4 regions of the Gulosibacter sediminis genome follow, and region 2 is predicted to be linked to each of the others. Evidence: predicted binding sites of a transcription regulator. Region 2 holds the regulator's gene; each other region holds the start of a gene.
What was found. Region 2 encodes LexA, which represses DNA repair genes until DNA is damaged. Its sites were predicted from a motif close to TCGAACANNTGTTCGA; they were not measured.

Region 1: a site for LexA is predicted at 2,452-2,467, ahead of QM019_RS07595 (HNH endonuclease signature motif containing protein). Genes of this name have one in related genera too.
Region 3: a site for LexA is predicted at 2,024-2,039, ahead of QM019_RS04040 (HNH endonuclease signature motif containing protein). Genes of this name have one in related genera too.
Region 4: a site for LexA is predicted at 2,846-2,861, ahead of QM019_RS10975 (HNH endonuclease signature motif containing protein). Genes of this name have one in related genera too.

What each region holds. Positions count from the first base shown of each region.
Region 1 covers NZ_JASCYH010000018.1:28,802-33,589, forward strand. The annotation lists gene gltX (glutamate--tRNA ligase) at 1-29, shown strand, start outside; gene QM019_RS07590 (NAD(P)/FAD-dependent oxidoreductase) at 39-971, shown strand; gene QM019_RS07595 (HNH endonuclease signature motif containing protein) at 968-2,374, opposite strand; gene QM019_RS07600 (SatD family protein) at 2,619-3,257, opposite strand; gene QM019_RS07605 (hypothetical protein) at 3,517-3,915, shown strand; gene QM019_RS07610 (HD domain-containing protein) at 3,909-4,499, shown strand; gene QM019_RS07615 (LLM class flavin-dependent oxidoreductase) at 4,643-4,788, shown strand, end outside.
Region 2 covers NZ_JASCYH010000026.1:26,043-30,830, forward strand. The annotation lists gene hisB (imidazoleglycerol-phosphate dehydratase HisB) at 1-433, opposite strand, end outside; gene QM019_RS09090 (histidinol-phosphate transaminase) at 430-1,551, opposite strand; gene QM019_RS09095 (LysM peptidoglycan-binding domain-containing protein) at 1,685-2,029, opposite strand; gene lexA (transcriptional repressor LexA) at 2,251-2,889, shown strand; gene hflX (GTPase HflX) at 2,896-4,563, opposite strand; gene QM019_RS09110 (class I SAM-dependent methyltransferase) at 4,601-4,788, shown strand, end outside.
Region 3 covers NZ_JASCYH010000007.1:14,190-18,977, reverse strand. The annotation lists gene QM019_RS04050 (group III truncated hemoglobin) at 1-150, opposite strand, end outside; tRNA gene QM019_RS04045 (tRNA-Leu) at 268-353, opposite strand; gene QM019_RS04040 (HNH endonuclease signature motif containing protein) at 474-1,946, opposite strand; gene QM019_RS04035 (alcohol dehydrogenase catalytic domain-containing protein) at 2,190-3,122, opposite strand; gene QM019_RS04030 (M20/M25/M40 family metallo-hydrolase) at 3,249-4,565, shown strand; gene QM019_RS04025 (undecaprenyl-diphosphate phosphatase) at 4,650-4,788, shown strand, end outside.
Region 4 covers NZ_JASCYH010000041.1:1,457-6,244, reverse strand. The annotation lists gene QM019_RS10985 (quaternary amine ABC transporter ATP-binding protein) at 1-1,110, opposite strand, end outside; gene QM019_RS10980 (FUSC family protein) at 1,626-2,744, shown strand; gene QM019_RS10975 (HNH endonuclease signature motif containing protein) at 2,938-4,380, shown strand; tRNA gene QM019_RS10970 (tRNA-Pro) at 4,420-4,496, opposite strand; gene QM019_RS10965 (DNA-3-methyladenine glycosylase) at 4,591-4,788, shown strand, end outside.

The DNA.
Region 1 (4,788 bases), on a different contig from region 2:
AGAAGCTTCGCGACCACCTGAGCGCCTAGGGGGCCGATGTGACCATCGCGCCGGAAGACCACTACGAGGTCGTCATTGTTGGCGGCGGCCCCGCCGGCCTGCAGGCGGCGCTGCTGCTTGCGCGGCAGTTGCGCCGCGTGCTCGTGCTCGACGGCAATCGGCCGCGGCACTCGGCGACGATGGAGGCGCACGGCTTCCTCTCACGCGACAACATTCCTCCGAACGAGCTGCGCGCGGCCGGCCGCGAGTCGGTCGAGGCGTATGAGAACGCCGAGATTCAGTTCGCGCAGGTGACGCGGATCTCGCGTGACGGCGAGGGTTTCCGGATCGAGGCGAAGGGGGTGCGCGGCTCGCGGGCGCGGCTCGTGCATGGCGATCGCGTAATTTTGGCGACAGGGCTGAAGGAAATTTTTCCGGAGTTGCCGACCCTGCGCGCGTACTACGGCACGCACATCCACTCGTGTGTCGTGTGCGATGCGTGGAATAAGCGCGATGCCTCAATCGCGGTGTTTGGTGTGCCGAGCGCGAAGACGCTCGCGTACCGGGCCGCGCAGTTGTCGCGCATCGGCTCGCACGTGACGCTGTTTGCGAATGAGGAGCAGGTGCACGAGGTTGATGCCGAGCGGCTGCGGCTGCTCGGTGTGGCCGTTGACCGTCGCGACATCGAGGACGTCGTGGGGGAGCGTGCGACCATGACGGGCGTGCGCACCGTCGATGGCGATGTGGTGCCGGTCGAGGCGGCGTTCGTGCTGCCGGCGTTCGAGGCACAGATCGGTTTTCTTGACGACGACCTGCGGCCCGATCTTGATGCCGAGGGCCTCATCGTCGCCGACAACTTCGGCCGCACCCGTGTGCAGAACCTCTACGCGACGGGCGAGCTCACCGCGCCCGGGCCCGAGGTGCTCATCATCTCGGCGGGCAAGGGTGCGCGCACGGCGATCGCCGCGCACCGCGACGCCACCGGGTTCTAGAACGGCGCTGGGTCGTCGGCGTACTTGAACTCTGGGCCCGACACCGGGCCCATCGGTTCTGGGTAATCGATGAACACATGTCCGAGAGGCGAGGTCCACTCGAGCACGCCGCCGCCGAGATGTCGTACTCGCCATGGCTTCCGGTGTTTCTGTATGTGGTGGCGTTTGCAGAGGTATTGCAGGTTTTCGGGCACGGTTTTGCCGCCGATTTCCCACGGAATGGTGTGATCGAGCTCGCATTTCGCCGCGGGTCGGCGACAACCGGGGTGCCGGCAAGTTTGATCTCGTGCACGTAGGTAGCGGGTGAGCGATGCGGTCGCGACCCGGGTGTCGGCCGTAATGACGTGGCCGTTGATGGGGTCGGTGAGGATGCGCTCGATCGAGGGCACGTCGCCGAACCAGTCGCGAGCCTCCTCGACGCTCATCGGCTGTGTGCCGTTGAGCGTCGCGATGTCGCGCGGCGCTTCTGGGTCGCGAAGCGCGAGCACGGGCACGACGATGCTGATGTTGGCTTCCACGCGCCGTTTGCCGGCGGACTTGCTCTCGAGGATGCCCTGCGGGGTGGAGGTGAGCAGGGTGTCGAGGAGGAGGTCTGCCCGGATTTGCTCGATGGTGCGCCCGTCGGGCCGGAAGTCGTCGGCGTCTGTGCCAGATGCATCCCCGCCGTTCGCTTCGTTGTGTTCGGCGATCTCGCGCTTGTTCTCATCGCGCAGGATTTTGGCCTCGGTGGTCAGCAGGTCGAACGCAGCGTTCGCCATGCTCGAGGGCAGGTACGCCGAGAGCCAAGACATGCCGTTCTCGATATCTTGGATGACGACGCGGCGTTCTTGTACCTCGCGGGCATGGTTCTCTTCGAACTCGCTTGCCGCGAGCCGTGCGGCCTGGCGCTCGGCGAATTTCTCGGTCTTGCCGGGGAGGTGCGTCTTGGCATAGTTGAGCACCTGCTCGCCGTAGGAGTCGAGAACCTCGTCGGGCAGGTCTTTCGAATGCCGCAGCATCGAGTCAACTTGTTGCTTCGAGACTTCGCCGGCGCGCAACGGCTCGAGCCAAGAGGCGAACTTTGAGGTGAGCCGGTGTGAGGCGTGCGCGCGCGTGATCAGTGCGGCGTCGCTGAGGTTGAGGAGGGCGCCATAGGAGCCCATGATCGAGCGAAGGTTGTGGCGAAACAGCTCGGCATACGCCCCGCGATGCGGGTGTTCCGCATGTTCGGCGTGTGACCGCTGCTCAGTAATGAGGAACGCGGCTGAGAGTGCCTGTGTCTCGGCGGCCTCTGCCTTCCCGCGTGCCGCCTTCACCTCTACGAGGAAGTCGCCGATCTGTTGCAGCGGCTCGTTCAGTCCGTCAGTTTCGGGAGGAGGCGTGGCAGAGCTGAAGTAGTCGTCGGCTGGTGGCGTAGATGGCATCGGGCTGCACCTCCTTCGCGGGATGTGTCAATACTCCCAGCAATAGAACAGAAAGGCAAGAGGAATCTTCAGCCTATTAGAACAAACATGCTAATTAAGCCCAGGTGCTTCGGCGTGCATCCTCTCGTTGTGCGAGTCGAAGTCCCGTGGCGCTGAAGCAAGTGCACCACGGGCCTACGACATGACGCGACGACGCTGGATATTGCGTGCCGCTGCCCGTCTCGGCGCGGTGCGGCTTTGCCGTCTACGCGAGCTTGCCGAGCTCGGCGATGGTGTCGGCGAGGATGCGCAGCTGATTCGTGCGCACCCGCTGCGAGTTCGCGGATGCGCTGATGCCGAGGGCTTCCGCGGCGCGCTGATTGTCGACGCCATCGAGCAAGAGGTGGAGGCTGTGGCGCGTACCGGCGCGGAGTCGCGAGAGCTGTGCATCCACGAGCTGCACGGTCACCGGTGCCAGTGGATTGGCCGCCTCGCGACCATCGACAATGCCGGTGCGAACGTCGACATATTGCGGGTCGTTTTCGAGGGCTTCGGCGGCCTCGATCGCTTCGCGGGCGCGCCACCACGCGCTGCCGTCCTGTATGTCGCGCTCTTCGTCGATCACTCGAACCTCGCCGCCGCCGAGGCCGAAGCGCAACTCGACCACGCCGTCGAGCAGGAGTCGCAGTCGGTAGCTCGCAGCGAGCGCTGCACCGAGCGTGGGGTAGATGCCCTGCAGTTCGTCGCCAACGGTGGGATGCAGTGGCTCAAGCGCTGCCGCAGCGTCGAGTTGGGGCAGCGCGTCGAGAATCGCCGCGTGGGCCGCCGAGCGATCAGAGCCGCGCGAGTCGACGATGTCAACAAGCAGCGCCACGCATGAAGTATTTGCCTTCATTTTGCTCATATGAAGAGTTTACCTTCATTATGACTGCTTTGAAAGGGGTGGAGGTTGAGGTGGAGTGGCCGCAATGTCGCATGCTGCTGCTTGACTTGCGTTAGCGGCCAGCCTCGGCGTGGCACGACACGCCCTGGCTGAAACTGCGACAATCAACAGGCGCGCCTCGCGTACCGCGAAGCAAACCTTCATTTCTCAGAAATGAAGCCCAAACCTTCAGTGCCCGCAAGCGAACTGCACCCGAACATCCCACCCCAAAGGAGGCGAAATGGACCTCCTCGAGCTGCTGCTCAAGGCCCTCATTATCGCCGCCCTCGGCGTCGTCGCGCTGCTCGGCAATCCGCCCGTCCGCTTCCTGCTGCGCCGCATCGACGCGCCGCAGCCGTCGGCAGAGTCCGGCTTGCCGCTACTCGAAACCGGCCGGGTGCTGCGCGGGGGCCGCTGGATCGGCATCCTCGAGCGCGCCGCGGTCTACGCGACGCTCGTCGCCGGCTTCCCCGCGGGCCTCGCGATGATCATCGCGATCAAGGGCCTCGGGCGCTACCCCGAGCTGCGCGCGCAGGCCGACTCTCGCGTGGGCGAGCTCTTCATTATTGGAACGTTCGCGAGCATGCTCTGGGCGGCCGCGTTCGCTGGAATCGCGTATGGAGTGGTGCGACTGTGGTGACCAACGACGGCGGCAATCTCGACACGGCCGGGCTGCCCGACTCGGTGCAGCAGCGGCTGCTTGAGATGTGGCAGGAGCCCCACCGCGACTACCACGGCATGAACCACCTCGAGTCGGGCCTCGCGGCGCTCGAGACGCTCGGCGGCACTCAGCTCGAGAAGATCGCCTTCTGGTGCCACGACGCCGTGCACACCAACACGTCACCCGACGACGAGCACGCGTCGGTCGACATCGCCGAGCAACTGCTCTGGGGCAACCTCACCGACAGCGAACTCGACGAGGTGACCCGGCTCATCCTCATCACCATCAACCACCGGCCGGATGCGCAGGACGCGGCCGGCGCGCGGGTGTCCGACGCCGACCTGGTCGGCCTCGCGCTCGACTGGGATGCGTACGAAGAGAACATCGAGGGTATCCGCGTCGAGCTGCCGGAGCTGAGTGGGCGGGCGTGGCGAGCGCGCCGCCGCAAGCAGGTCGACGACCTCGTCGGTCGCCCGCAACTCTTCTTCACCGACTACGGCCGCGACCACTGGGAAGACCGGGCCCGCGTGAACCTGCTGCGCGAACTCGACGATCTTCGCTAGCCCCAATCGCCCAACTCGTCACACACCGTAATAGCTGTAACTCGGGGTCACGGCGGTTCGCTTCGGCGGGCCATCGCCCACAAGATGAACTGGTCGCGTCACTCGTGCGCGCCACCACTTGACCTCGAGAGAACGGAACGCCGATGACGAAACGCATTATTCTCAACGCGTTCGACATGACCACGACGACGCACCAAAGCTCGGGCACGTGGCGCCATCCCGACAGCCAGGCGCACCGCTACAAGGACCTCGACTACTGGACGAACCTCGCCCAGACGCTCGAGCGCGG
Region 2 (4,788 bases):
ACGCGTGGCGCACCATCGAACCGGTGAAGTGCCCGCCGATGCGGTGGAACTCAAAGCCCTCGGGCTCGCCCGAGTGCACGAGGAATGGGCGGCCCGAGATGTCGACGACGCACTGCGCGAGCGCCTCGTCAAGCGGCACAAGGGCGTCACCGTAGCGTGCGATGCCGCGCTTGTCGCCGAGCGCCTCGCGGATCGCCTGGCCGAGCACGATCGCGGTGTCCTCAATCGTGTGGTGTTCGTCGATGTGCACGTCGCCGTTCGACTCGATCGTGAGATCGGTAAGCGAGTGCTTCGCGAATGCGGTGAGCATGTGGTCGTAGAACGGCACCCCGGTGTTGATGTTCGAGGCGCCGGTGCCGTCAAGGTTGAGGCTGAGGCGGATGCTCGACTCGCTCGTGGCGCGTTCGACGGTGGCGGTACGGGGTTCGGTCATGCGCTGACTCCTTCGGAACTAGTGAGCTGCAGCTCGGGTCGGGCGGCGGTTATCTCGGCGAGGGCCGAGAGGTACGCGTCGGTTTCGGACTCGGTGCCGGCGGTGACGCGGATGCAGTCGGCGGGGCCGGTGTTGCGGATCAGGATGCCGCGGGCCACGAACTCGTCGAACATCACGGCGGGGTCGGCGACGCCGCCGATGAGCACGAAGTTCGCATCGGAGCGGTAGGGCCGGTAGCCGAGCGCGGCGGTCTCGTCGACGATGCGGTCGCGCTGGATGCGGATGCGGTCGACCTGCGCGAGCATCGTGTCGCTGTGCTCGAGCGCGGCGATGGCCGCGGCCTGCGTGATCGCCGACAGGTGGTACGGCAGGCGAACGAGCCGCACGGCGTCGGCGACGGCCGGGTCGGCCGCGAAGTAACCGAGACGCACACCGGCGAAGGCGAAGGCCTTCGACATGGTGCGCGAGATGACGAGCCGGGGGCGCCCCTCGAGCAGGCTCAACGCCGTCGGCGCGCCGTCGTGACGGAACTCGGCGTACGCCTCGTCGACGACGACGATGCCGTCGGTCGCGTCGTAGGCGGCCTCGATGGTCTCGAGATCGAGCGGGGTACCCGTGGGGTTATTCGGCGTGCAGAGCAACACGACGTCGGGTCGCTCGGCTTCGATGGCCGTGCGCACGAGCTCAGGTGTGAGCTCGAAGTTCTCGTCGCGGGGCGCCGCAACCCATTCGCTGCCGACGCCCTTCGCGAGCAGCGGGTACATCGAGTAGGTCGGTGCGAAGCTCATGATCTTGCGGCCCGCTCCAGCGAAGGCCTGGAGCAGCTGTTGGAGCACCTCGTTCGAACCATTGGCTGCCCAGATGTGCTCGGGTGTGAGCCCCTGACCGAGGTACGTCGCGAGTCGCTCGCGGAGCTCGGTGAACTCGCGGTCGGGGTAGCGATTGAGCCCCGGCAGCGTGAGCGAAATGCGCTGAATAATCGAGAGGGCGACGGCCTCCGGCACCGAGAACGGGTTCTCGTTGACGTTGATGGTGATCGGCAGCGCGTCCTGCGGCGCGCCGTACGGCGTCAGCCCACGCAGGTCGTCGCGAATGGGGAGGTCTTCGAAGCTCGTCACCCCATTATCTTAGGCGTCCGGAAAACCACCGCGGGCGCCGCCTCCGGAAGGGGTGGCTGCGACGCCCGGCACGGTGGTGGTGGTGCGTGGCTTCCGGGCCGCGGCCGTGTCCGCGGCCCGGAAATCTGCTGGTCTAGTAGTTCGGCAGCGCGAGCTCTTGGCCTGCCTGCACCGAGGAGCTCTCGAGCAGGTTGAGGCGCATGATCTCGTGCACGACGTCGCGCACGTCATGGCCGTCGGCGATTTCGTCGGCGATGCTCCAGAGGGTTTCGCCCGCGAGCACCGTGTGGTGTTCGAACGTGGTTGCGGCAGCGCTGCTCGTGTTCGATGCGAGCGCGGCGGGAACCTGGGCGATGCCGACCCCGACGCCGAGGGCAACGGGAGCGAGCAGAAGGGTGCCGAGGAGTCGACGACCACGGCTCGTGAGCCGCAGGCGGGGCTGCGCGGTGGCGCTGGTGCGTGCAGTAAGAGCAGTCATGTTGGTCGCTTCCTTTCGACGTGCATGCGAGGCGCATGCGAACATCTGTTTCAAATATAGATTCGACATGTTCGAAACGCAAACACTTTTTCGAGAATGAGGGCGAAACGCTCGAAAAGGTGTTTGAGTCCGGTGCTGATGCCACGTAGGGTGACTTCAACGGAACACAGCTGACCACGGGCCTCCGACACGGCCTCGTGACCACCACCTCAGGAGGGCCGATGGCCAAGCAGATCAAGCCCCTGTCGGACACGCAACAGCGCATCCTCTCGTTCATCGCAACGTTCCAGAACAGCAATGGCTTTGCCCCGAGCATCCGCGAAATCGGCGACACCGTCGGCCTCATCAGCTCGTCGTCGGTGGCCTATCAGCTCAACCAGCTCGAGAAGCGCGGCTACATTCGCCGCAACGCGAATCAGGCGCGCACCATCGAGTTGCTCGTCGATGTGGCGATTGACGAGGTCGAGCCGAGCATCACGCCGGGCCCGACCGCCCTCGTGCCCCTCGTCGGGCGCATCGCGGCGGGCGTGCCGATCACCGCCGAGCAACAGGTCGAAGAGGTCTTCCCGCTCCCCCGCCAGGTCGTCGGCGACGGCGAGCTGTTCTTGTTGCTCGTCTCAGGCGACTCGATGATCGACGCCGCGATCTGCGACGGCGACTGGGTCGTCGTGCGCCAGCAGCCCACCGCGAACAACGGCGACATCGTGGCCGCCATGCTCGACGGCGAGGCCACGGTCAAGGTGTTCCGTCAGCGCGACGGCCACACCTGGCTGCTGCCGCGCAACTCGAACTACGAGCCGATCCTCGGCGACGAGGCGACGGTGCTCGGCAAGATCGTCGCCGTGCTGCGTTCGGTCTAGCTCGCGCTAGTTGTCGTAGTCCACGCGCGGCAGGCTCAGCACGCGCTCGTCCGACTCGTCAACGCGGGCGCGCGGCTTGTGCCGCACCGGCGGCTTCTTGCCCTCGGGAGCTGAGCGGCCAGCAACCCGAAACTCCTCGAACACGCCCATCTGATCGGGATGCACGCGGGCGCGCAGGTGTGTGCCATCGGTATCGTGCAACTCGCGCAGCACGCCGCCCTGGTCGTGCAGCATCGACACGAGGTCGCCGCGCTGATACGGCACGACGAGCTCGACCTCGATCTCGCGCATCGGCAGCAACTCGGCGATGCGCTCCTGGAGTTCCTCAACGCCCTCGCCCGTATGGGCCGAGACGAACACCGAGTTCGGCTCGAGCGCGCGGAGCATGAGCCGCGTGTCGGCATCGATGAGGTCGGCCTTGTTGAACGCAATGAGCTCGGGCACGTCGCGCGAGTCGATCTCAGAGATGACCTCGCGCACGGTGCGAATCTGCCCCGCCGGGTCGGGGTGGCTCGCGTCGACGACGTGCACGAGCACATCCGAGTCGGCGACCTCCTCGAGCGTCGAGCGGAACGCCTCGACGAGCTGGTGCGGCAGGTTGCGCACGAAGCCGACGGTGTCAGCAAGCGTGTACGGGCGCCCTTCGGGTGTCTCGGTGCGGCGCACCGTCGCGTCGAGCGTCGCAAACAGCTGGTTCTCAACGAGCACGCCCGCGCGGGTGATGCGGTTGAGCAGCGACGACTTACCGGCGTTCGTGTAGCCCGCGATCGCCACCGAGGGCACGAGATTGCGGCCGCGCTCGGCGCGCTTCGTGTCGCGCGACGTCTTCATGCCAGCGATCTGGCGGCGCAGCTTCGCCATGCGCGTGTGGATGCGGCGGCGATCGAGCTCGATCTTCGTCTCACCGGGGCCGCGCGAACCCATACCGGCGCCGGCTGAACCGACCTGGCCACCGGCCTGCCGCGACATCGACTGACCCCAACCGCGCAGGCGCGGCAGCAGGTATTCGAGCTGCGCGAGCTCGACCTGCGCCTTACCCTCGCGGCTCTTCGCGTGCTGGCTGAAGATGTCGAGAATGACCGCGGTGCGGTCGATGACCTTGATCTTCACCTGATCCTCAAGCGCGCGGCGCTGCGAGGGGGCGAGCTCGGTGTCGGCGACGACGGTGTCGGCGCCGACCGAGCGGACGATGACGGCGAGCTCCTCGACCTTGCCGCGGCCAAGGTAGGTCGAGGCGTCGGGATGCGGACGTCGCTGCAGGATGCCGTCGAGGACGGCCGCGCCGGCGGTTTCGCAGAGCGCGGCGAGCTCGTGCATCGAGTTCTCGGCGTCTTCGATCGTGCCCGCGGCGTAGACGCCGATGAGCACGACCTTCTCGAGCCGCACCTGCCGGTACTCGACCTCGGTGACATCCTCAAGTTCGGTCGAGAGGCCGTCAACGTGCTGCAGCGAGCGGCGCGCCTCGCGGTCAAGCTGGAGGCCGTCGGCGTCGCTGTGCGAGATGGTGTCGTCGCTCTGGAGCGCGCTCGCGCGCCGCTCGTCGTGGAACATCGTCGTGCGACTGCGGTTTGGTTCGGAGCTGCGCAGAACGCGGTCGAGCAGCGATTCGGTCGCGTCGTTGCGAGCGTCGTCAGAATTGGGGGCGCCGTTGGCGCTGGTTTCATCTAGGGGCATGCTGCGACCAGGATACGCGCTGCGCTACGTTCGAAGCATGTCTGAGCACTACTTTGCCTCGCAGCCCACAGCGAACGCGAACCAGCGCGAGATCGACGTAGTGCTGCAGGGTCGCGAGGTTCGCCTCGCGACCGCAAGCGCCGTGTTCTCAGCCGACCGGCTCGACAAGGCCACGCGCATCCTGCTCGACCACGTGCCCGCGCCGCCCGAGAGCGGCACCGCCCT
Region 3 (4,788 bases), on a different contig from region 2:
CCAGAAGTCGCACATGATCGGCAAGTGGTGGTCGAGGTCGAGTTTGGCCACGTCAGTGAAGATCGGGCCGATCAAAGGATCCTCGAAAGCGGACAAGTAGAAGGTAGATACCAGCCGTTCGACGTCAGCGCGGTCTGAGAGATCGTGCATGCGGCAGCCTCCTCACCGAAATCGGAAGAATTGATTGTCGTTCAATTATAGGCTGTGCACCAACGCGAAAGGCCCCTGACCGGATTGAATTCCAGGTCAGGGGCCTTGTCGTTACTGTGCGCGAGGGGGGACTTGAACCCCCACGACCTAATACGGTCACTAGCACCTCAAGCTAGCGCGTCTACCAATTCCGCCACCCGCGCGGGTGTTTTGTGCTCGTGGGCACGAATGACTACTTTAATGCTTCATTCGGTGCAGCGCAAATCGGCCCAGTTGCCCAACCGATCTGCCCAGTTTTGTCGCGTGCAGACGGGTTATCCGACCTAGAACGGTGCCGGATCGTTGACGGCGTCGTAGCCCTGTTCCTCGACGGGTTTGAAGATCGGCCCGACTGGTGCGGGTTCGACCGTGACCCACTCGCCGCGCGGTGTTCTCCACCCGACCTTGCCGCCGCCGAGTTGTTCGCACTCCCACGGACGTTGATGTTTCAGCGTGTGGTGTTTTGGACAGAGGTGTCCCAGGTTGTCGACGTCGGTTTTGCCGCCCGCGGCCCACGGTTTCGTGTGATCAAGTTCGCTTTGATGCGCGGGTCTGCGGCAGCCCGGGAACAAACACACTTGATCCCTCGCCTGCAAGAACTGTCGCATCGATGGCGTCGGAGTACGCGAATCAACGGTCAATACGTGCCCGGTGATCGGGTCAGTGAGGATGCGTTGGAAGCACTTCGCCTTCGATGCCATTTCGTGGGCCTCGGTCATGCTGACCGGCGTCATCCCGTTGATCGTCGCGACATCGCGCGGTGCGTCCGGGTTCAGGAGATTCATGATCGGGATGACGATGCTCACCGTCGCGTTAACGCGCGGCCGGCCCTTGGCGTCGTATTCGCGCACGCTTTGCGGCGTCGAGGTCAGGAACGTCTCCACGAACAGGTCAGCCATGAGCTGGCGCACGGTGCGGGGATCCTCGATGAACTCGGCGTCTGCAGCGGAGAGTGCTTCCCCACGTGCCTGTGCGTCGCGGACGCGGCGACGGTGCTCGTCAGCCTCGTTCACGTGCTCCTCACGCAAAGCTTTCGCTTGCTGGTACATGAGGTCATACATCGCGTGGGCTTGCAGGGTCGGAACGTCGGCAGTGATGCGCGACATGCCAAAGTCGCGGTCTTCGATCGTGACGTGGCGGGCCTGGTATTCGTGCTCGAACGCCGCCTTGAACTCCTCAGCACCCAGTTGGGCGGCGAGCTTGCGTGCGAATGCGTCGGTTGCGGCGACGGTCTCGCCCTTCGCGAGCTCGAGCACCTTGTTCGCGTATTCATCGCGGCGCGCGTCAGGCACGATGCCCGCATGCCGCAGCAACGCGCGAGCATGCCGCATCGTCACCGCAGCCTCGCGCAGTGGGTCGAGCCACACAACAAAGTCAGTACCCAACCGGTGCGCGTCGTATGCGCGGTTCAGGAGGGCGGTGTCGGACTCGTTGGTGTGAATCCCGAACTCCGCCACGATCGACCGCAGGTTCAACCGCAGCAGGTCGTCGGGACTCGCGACCGAGGAACGTTCCTGCAGTTGCGCGTACGTGCGGTGCTCGGCGACTGCGTACGCCTGCGCGAGCCCCATCATCTTCATGTACGCGCCGACTTGCTCAAGTTTCGCCCCGTTGAGGACCATGCCCTCAATCGCCGCGAGCGCGTCATTGAGCCCGTCAGTCTCAGGTGGAGGGGTGGTGCCGTCTGGCCGGTGCTTCGGGGCGCGACGAATCGGCTCATCAGCATCAGAGCCGGGTGGGGGAGTCGTTGCGGTCATCGGGCGTCACCTCCTCGAAGGCGCGTCAATGGGGGAACCGTTGTAGCAAGTATATACGCATCAAGGCAAAATGTGAAGGGAACATCTGTTCTAAACTTGCTGGCTTGGATGTTCGAGGTTTCGAGCATCCGCGGTCGGGTTTCTGAGACAAGTTCACTCTCGCACGAGCCACCGACATCAACTGGCCGCATGAGTGACTCGGTTAGTGACGGTTGGTGCCCGGGCTACTTCGTCGGCGTAGATCTAGCTCGCATTGCTCAAGGAAGTACTGATTGCGATCTTGCCGTGGACGTGGCGGCTGCGCTGGTGTGAGATCGCGAGATGGAACTGGTCGAGGGTGTAGGTCGCCGCGATGGGGATGCGCAAGGACTTGGTGGAGATCAGCTCCAAGAGCCGGTCGAGCGCATCGGGGGACGCGTCGGAACCATTGACCCGAACAACACCGGCGGGCGGTTGGTCCGCCTCGATGGTGACCACGCGGTGTGGCGGGACGCCCGAGCGGATCGCAGCCTGAGCGGTGTCCGTTCCATGCAGGTCCGCAGTCGCAGCGATAGGTATGTTGCTCGCGGCAATGTCGGCGGCCAGCTCGTCGCCGTATCTCATGGGCCGCGCGCCGAGCGACCGAATGTAGTCGGTCGAAGCGAGTGACCCGGTTCCAATGACGTTGGCGCCGTGCCGAACGAGTAGCTGCGTGAGGATCGAACCAACGCCTCCGCCCGCCGCGCCGACGAGGACGGTCTCGCCGGGCTGCACAGACAGAGCGTCAGCGACGGCAGACGCCGTCCGTCCCGCGATGTCCAGCACTCCAGCCTCGAGGTCGGAGACCGTCGGTGGCGTGCGGCGCAGACTCGGATGATTTTCATCGAGGACGATCGAGGTCGCGACGGCACGGCCGCGGGCACCGCCGAAGACACGGTCGCCGACGCTCCAGCGGCGCACGTAGGGGCCGGTCTCGACCACGATCCCGGCGAAGTCGTTGCCGAATCCCATCGGAAGCTCGAGCCCGAACACGGTGGCGAGGGCGCGAGATTCGACGATCTGCCAGTCCACGGGGTTGAGGCCCGCGACGGTGACACCGATGCGCACCTCCGTTGCCAGTAGCGGTCGCGTCTCGATGCGCGCGAGTCTCAGGTGATTGGTGTCACCGAACTGATCCAGAACAAGCGCAGAACCCATGACTTGCCCAACGATGTTTCGCGCGTGCCTATTCCGCTGGTGCACGAACCACTGACGCGCCGTCCGCACCGTCAAACAGCGTCAAGCGCGCCCCGCCCGCGCATCCACCGGCCTAGGCTTGATTTCATGACTGAGGAACACCCGCTTACTTCCGATCCGACCGTCAGCCTCACGCGCGAGCTCATCCGCATCGACACGCAGAACTGGGGCAATGGCAAGAGCTCGGGGGAGCGGGAGGCCGCGGGTTTCCTCGCCGAGCGCCTCCGCGCGCTGAACACCGAGCCGGTGCTGTTCGAGTCCGAGCCGAATCGCACGAGCGTCGTGGCGCGCATCCCAGGCCGTAACCCCGACAAGCCCGCACTCGTCGTGCACGGCCACACCGACGTCGTGCCAGCCGACGCCTCCAACTGGAGCGTCGACCCGTTCGCCGCCGAGGTGCGCGACGGCTGCATCTGGGGCCGCGGCGCCGTCGACATGAAGAACATGGACGCCATGATCGTCACGGCCCTCGACAACATCATCGCCTCGGGCGAGCTACCGGAGCGCGAACTGATCGTCGCGTTCTTTGCCGACGAGGAAGACGGCGGCAAGCTCGGCGCTCACTGGGCGGTCGACAACAAGCCCGAGCTCTTCGCGGGGGCGACCGAGGCGATCAGCGAGGTCGGCGGCTACTCAATCAACATCGACGGCCAGCGCGCCTACCTCCTGCAGACCGGCGAAAAGGCCATGATCTGGCTGCGCCTGCGTGCGCGCCGCCCCTCCGGCCATGGCTCGAAGGTCGTGCCGACGAGCGACAACTCGATCTCCGAGCTCGCCCGCGCCATCGTCCGCCTCACCGAGCACGAGTGGCCGGTGCAGCTCAACGAGACTTCGACCGAGATGATTGACGCGCTGTGCGAGCTCACCGGCGCGGATGCAGAACAGGTTTCACCAGATGAACTCGCACTCCGCGGCGGCTTCGCAGCGGCCTGGCTGCGCGCATCCCTGCGCACCACCGCGAACCCGACCATGCTCGACGGCGGCTACAAGCACAACGTGATTCCCGAGACCGCTTCGGTTGCAATCGACGTGCGCCCGCTGCCGGGCGAAGAGGATGCAGTGCTCGAGCAGATCCGTGAGATCGTCGGCAACGGCATCGACGTCGAGATCGACTGGCAGGCGATCGGCGCCCAGGCGCCATCGACTGGCCCGCTCGTGGACGCGAGCCTCGCATCCCTGCGCGAGTACGACCCCGGGGCGAAGATCATCCCGTACCTGCTGCCCGCCGGCACCGACAACAAGTCGCTCGCCCGACTCGGCATCGACGGCTACGGCTTCGCCCCGCTGCAGCTTCCGGCTGAACTCAACTTCCCGGCCATGTTCCACGGCGTCGACGAGCGCGTGCCGCTCGAGTCGCTCGTGTTCGGCCGCCAGGTGCTCGAACACTTCTTGCGCACCTACTAGCCGCCGCGCGTCTCCCACAGCTTCTCGGGGAGCCTGGGCGTAAGATCAACGGCTGGCATTAGGCGACCGAAAGGATCAACGCACATGGGCTGGTTGGAGGCGATCGTTCTCGCCATCGTGCAGGGGCTCACTGAGTTTCTGCCGATCTCCTCGAGCGCGCACATCCGCGTTGCGGGGCTCGCGATGGGCATGGACGACCCGGGGGCGACCTTCACCGCCATCA
Region 4 (4,788 bases), on a different contig from region 2:
GTCGACGACGGGCAACGGCATCGAGGTGTCAACCGACGCCTCGAACAGGTCGCTCAGGATGTCGTCGGGCTTCACGCGCGGAATCTCGCGGTCGACGATGTCGGAGAGGTGCACATCCCCGCGGCGACGCGCGCGGCCGATCTGCGCCTCGGTGACGCCACCGACGAGCTTGTTGCGCTCGACGAGGAACACGCCCGACACCTGCATGTCGCGCATGACCTTCGCGACGCCGTTGACGCCGACGCTGAGCGGCACGACCGCGAGGGCCGGCTGCATAACCGCCGAGGCGGTGAGCACGCGCGAGCGGTCGACATCCTGCACGAACTGCTCGACGTAGTCGTTCGCCGGGCTTGTGAGGATCTCCTCGGGGGTACCTATCTGCACGATCTCACCCGCGCGCATCACGGCGATACGGTCGCCGAGGAACATGGCCTCGTTGAGGTCGTGGGTGATGAAGACGATGGTCTTGCCGAGCTGCTGCTGCAGGTCGACGAGCTCCTCCTGCATTTCGCGACGGATCAGCGGGTCGAGCGCGCTGAAGGCCTCGTCCATGAGCAGGATCTCGGTCTCGGCACACAGGGCGCGGGCGATGCCGACGCGCTGCTGCATACCGCCAGAGAGCTCGTTCGGGAACGAGTTAGCCCACTGGTCGAGGCCGACGGTCTCAAGCACCTTGCGGGCCTGTGCCTCGCGCTTGTCCTTCGGCACTTCCTGGACCTCGAGGCCGAAAGCGACGTTTTCGAGCACCGTGCGGTGCGGGAAGAGCGCGAAGTGCTGGAAGACCATCGAGATGTGCTCACGGCGGATCTTGCGAATCGTCGCCGGATTCGCCCCGACGATTTCCTGACCGCGCACCTTTACCGAGCCGGACGTCGTCGGGTTGAGGCCGTTGAGCATCCGGATAAGCGTCGACTTTCCGGAACCCGACAGCCCCATGACGACGAAGATCTCGCCCGGTTTCACATCAAAACTCGCGTCGATCACGGCTGCCGTTGAGGCAGGCGCGAGATCATCGCGAGTGGCGCCCTGCTTAAGACGCTCTACAGCCTCCTTAGGCTGCCTGCCGAACACCTTGTACAGGTGCTCAACCGAGATGGCTGTGTCTGGCACGAACGCTCCTTTTGGGTTAGTCGTCGCCGCGCACGCAAATCGCACACGAGGGATGCTCTCGGGCATCCACTTGATTCGGTACGGTGGCTCACATCGCCGAGCGATGACATCACGTCTCAAACTCGGCGGGTTTCACCGCAAATGGCGCGGGAGCGCAGAGCTCACCGCGGCGCAATTTGGGCGGGGGTGCGCCCGAATCACGGCTCAATAGCAAAGCAATACTACCGACTTGGCTGTTTCCAACAGCCGCCGGGAAGCGCGGATCGGCCGGTTTCGCGGGGTTGTCGCGCGCGTCCATGGCCGTTGGATCCTTGCGCTTACAAGCGAGTTGCGCGTGCGGGGGTATCGTTATCAAGACGTTAATTCTTCGTGCTGCCTGGCCCCAATTCTGCGGGGTTGTGGTGCGAGCGCGATGGTCACGTCAGTTGGCTCGCCTCGGTGCCGTTGCCGCAGGGCGCATCACGGAGATGCGTGCCCGAGGCCGCCGATCGCACGAACCGAAGGGAGCCGCGCGGATGACGTCGCCGAAGGCCGGACAGGATCCCGAGCGGACGCCAGACAGTGCCTGGGCTGAGGTGAATCCGTTCACTTCGGTGTTGCGGGTCGGCCCCGCGAATCGAGACCACGAGGTTGCGATACGGTGCACGATTACCGTGCTCGTGCCGCTGTTGGTGCTGCTGCTGACCGACCGCCTGGATCTCGTCGTGTTCGTGTCGTTCGGCACGTTTCCTGGCATCTACGGGCGCAACCTTGCGCACGGGCCACGGCTGCGCATGCAGCTGCGCGCCGGCGTGCTCATGTTCGCGACGCTGATGTCGGCGACGATCATGGCGCGGCTGTTCGATGGGATGCCCGGGGAAGCCTGGATCGCCGTGGCGTGCACCTCGGTCATGGCCGCGTTGAGCGCGCTCGTGGCGCAGTACTGGCAGCTGCGGCCCGGCGGTGCGATCTTCAACGTGTTCGCATTTGGCGCGGTGGTTGCCGTGCCGCAGCAGCCGATGCTGTGGGAGGCCGCGCTCGCGACGTTCGTGGTGATCGTCTGGGCCGTGTTGATGGGGGTGTCGTCGCGGTTGCTCGGACGGCGCTTCCGCCAGCCGATCGTCTGGCCACGGGAGGCGACGTTCGTTGGTCGGCCGCATGCTACGTATTTCACGGATGCTGGGCTCAACTTCGTCGCCGCGGGCGCGGCCGGGTGCGTCTCGCTGTCGTTGAGCCAGCCGTGGAACATCGACCACACCTACTGGGCGCAGTTGGCGGCGGTCGTGCCGCTCGCCGGCCACACGACCAAACATGCGGTGAATCGCGGTTTTCACCGCATTATTGGCACGTTTCTTGGCTTGTTTGGCACCGCGCTGATTCTCTGGCTGGCACTGCCGGTGTGGGCACTGATTCTCGTGATCGCGCTGCTGCAAGGGCTGACCGAGCTGTTCGTGTTGCGCTCGTACGTGCTCGGGCAGGTGTTCGTCACTCCCCTGGCGCTCGTGTCGATCGCGCTGGCGACGGTTGGGAGCGGTGGGTCGGTGCACGCGACTGGGCTCGTGTACGACCGGTTCATTGAGACGGTGATTGGCTCGCTGATCGGCGTTGTTGTCGTGTTGGTTCCGTGGGTTGTGCGACGGCGGAGGCGGGGTTAGTCGGCTGGTTTCCGCGCATGTCGGAGGGTCGTGCGAGAGTGAAGTTGAGTTAGGGATGACTCGCGGATGGTCGGAACGTCGAACATCCGCTCCGACAGAATTAGAACATATGTTCGCTTTCAATATCTCGCATATGCGTATATACTTGCTACAACGGTTCCCCATTGACGCACCTTCGAGGAGGTGACGCCCGATGACCGCAACGACACCCGACGATGACTCCCCCGAGCTGCCTCGCCGTGCAAAGAAGCACCGACCCGACGGCACCACACCCGAGCCTGAGACCGACGGGCTGAACGAACTGTTCAGCGACATGACCGGCACATTCGTCGGTGTGTTCAAGGCAGTGAAGGCCGGCGAGTTCGCGATGACACTCATTCTTGCGAAGGCGTACGAGGGCGCGGAACTGCGCACGACCTGGCAAACCGAGGGGCGCAGCTATGTCGCGAACTACGACGAGCAATTGCGCCTCAACCTGCGATCGGTGCTCGCAAGCTTTGGGGTGCCGACGAACCTGTCCGACGTCGCGCTCATCAATCGCGCCTATGACGCGCACCGGTTGACGACTGAATTCGGCAACTGGTGCGAGCCCCTGCAAGCCGTCGAAGTGACGATGCAGCATGCCGGAGCGCTCCTGCGCCACGCAAACAAGGTTCCCGAAGACCGTCGCGACGAGTACTCGGAGCGCGTCCTCGACTTCGCTCGCACCGCAACTGTCGGGCAAACCGAGACCTTCGCGAAGAAGCTCGCCGCTGAGCTCGGCGCGGCGGAGTTCGAGGAAACCTGCGAGCGCGAATACGCCGAGCGCCGCGTGACAATCGAAGACGTCGACTTCGGCATGACGGTCATCACCGCGACCGTCCGCACCGGCGAGGCGCATGCACTCTACGACCTGCTCACGAGACAGGCAATCGTGCTGCGCGACGAGCACCGCGACGACGCGAAAGCGCACCGTCAGCGAGTGCGCGAGGCTGCGGACACCGGCACTGCTCTGTCTTCTGCCGACGCCGAGTTCGTCGAGGATCCCCGGACGCTCGACCAGATACGGGCCGACCTGTTCATCGAGACGATCCTCACTGCGACGCCGCAGAGCATCCTCGAGTCCCACACCGAGGGCGCGGCCCGCATTACCGCCAACGTGAGCATCCTCATCCCGGTCATGTCGCTGCGCAACCCCGACGCACCGCGCGATGTCGCCACCATCAACGGCATGAACCCGATGAGCATGGCGGAGGCCCGCGAATTCGCGGGCACGGCATCCTGCTTCCATCGGCTCCTCACCGACCCGATCACCGGGCACGCACTCACCGTCGACACACGAAAACCGACCGCCGAGATGCGAAGGTTCCTGCAAGCTCGCGACCAAACGTGCATCTTCCCGGGCTGCCGCAGATCAGCGACTCAAAGCGAACTAGATCACACGCACCCATGGGCCGCCGGAGGAAATACCAGCGTCGGCAACATGGCACACCTCTGCGTGCGCCACCACACGCTGAAACATCAGAAGCCGTGGAGATGCCGGCACAAGGGCAATGGCGACATGGAATGGATCCCGCCGTTCGGCGACCCCATTACCGTCCAACCGGCGCGCGTCGGCCCGGTCTTCGAGCCGGTCGAAGACCCGGCGCCCTTCTGACGGAGAAGGACTCTGCCCGAATGACGGCTCCAGCGAAAATGGTCGGGATGACAGGATTTGAACCTGCGACATCCTGCTCCCAAAGCAGGCGCGCTACCAAGCTGCGCCACATCCCGATGTGTTTCCACACGTGTGATCCCCGAAGAGATCAGCCTCACGAAGTTACCACGCCCCAAGAGTGTTCACCAACGCGCTCGGTAGCCTGAAGTGGTGAGTAACAACGGCACCTGGGACTGGCTTCGCGCGCCCGTTGAGGTCGCTGCGCCCCGATTGCTCGGCTGCAACGTCGTCCGCGAACTCGACGGGAGCATCCTTCGCGCGCGCATCGTCGAGGTGGAGGCCTACGACGAGGAAGATCCCGCCAGCCACACTCACCGCGGCCCCACCGCACGCAACGCCGCGATGTTC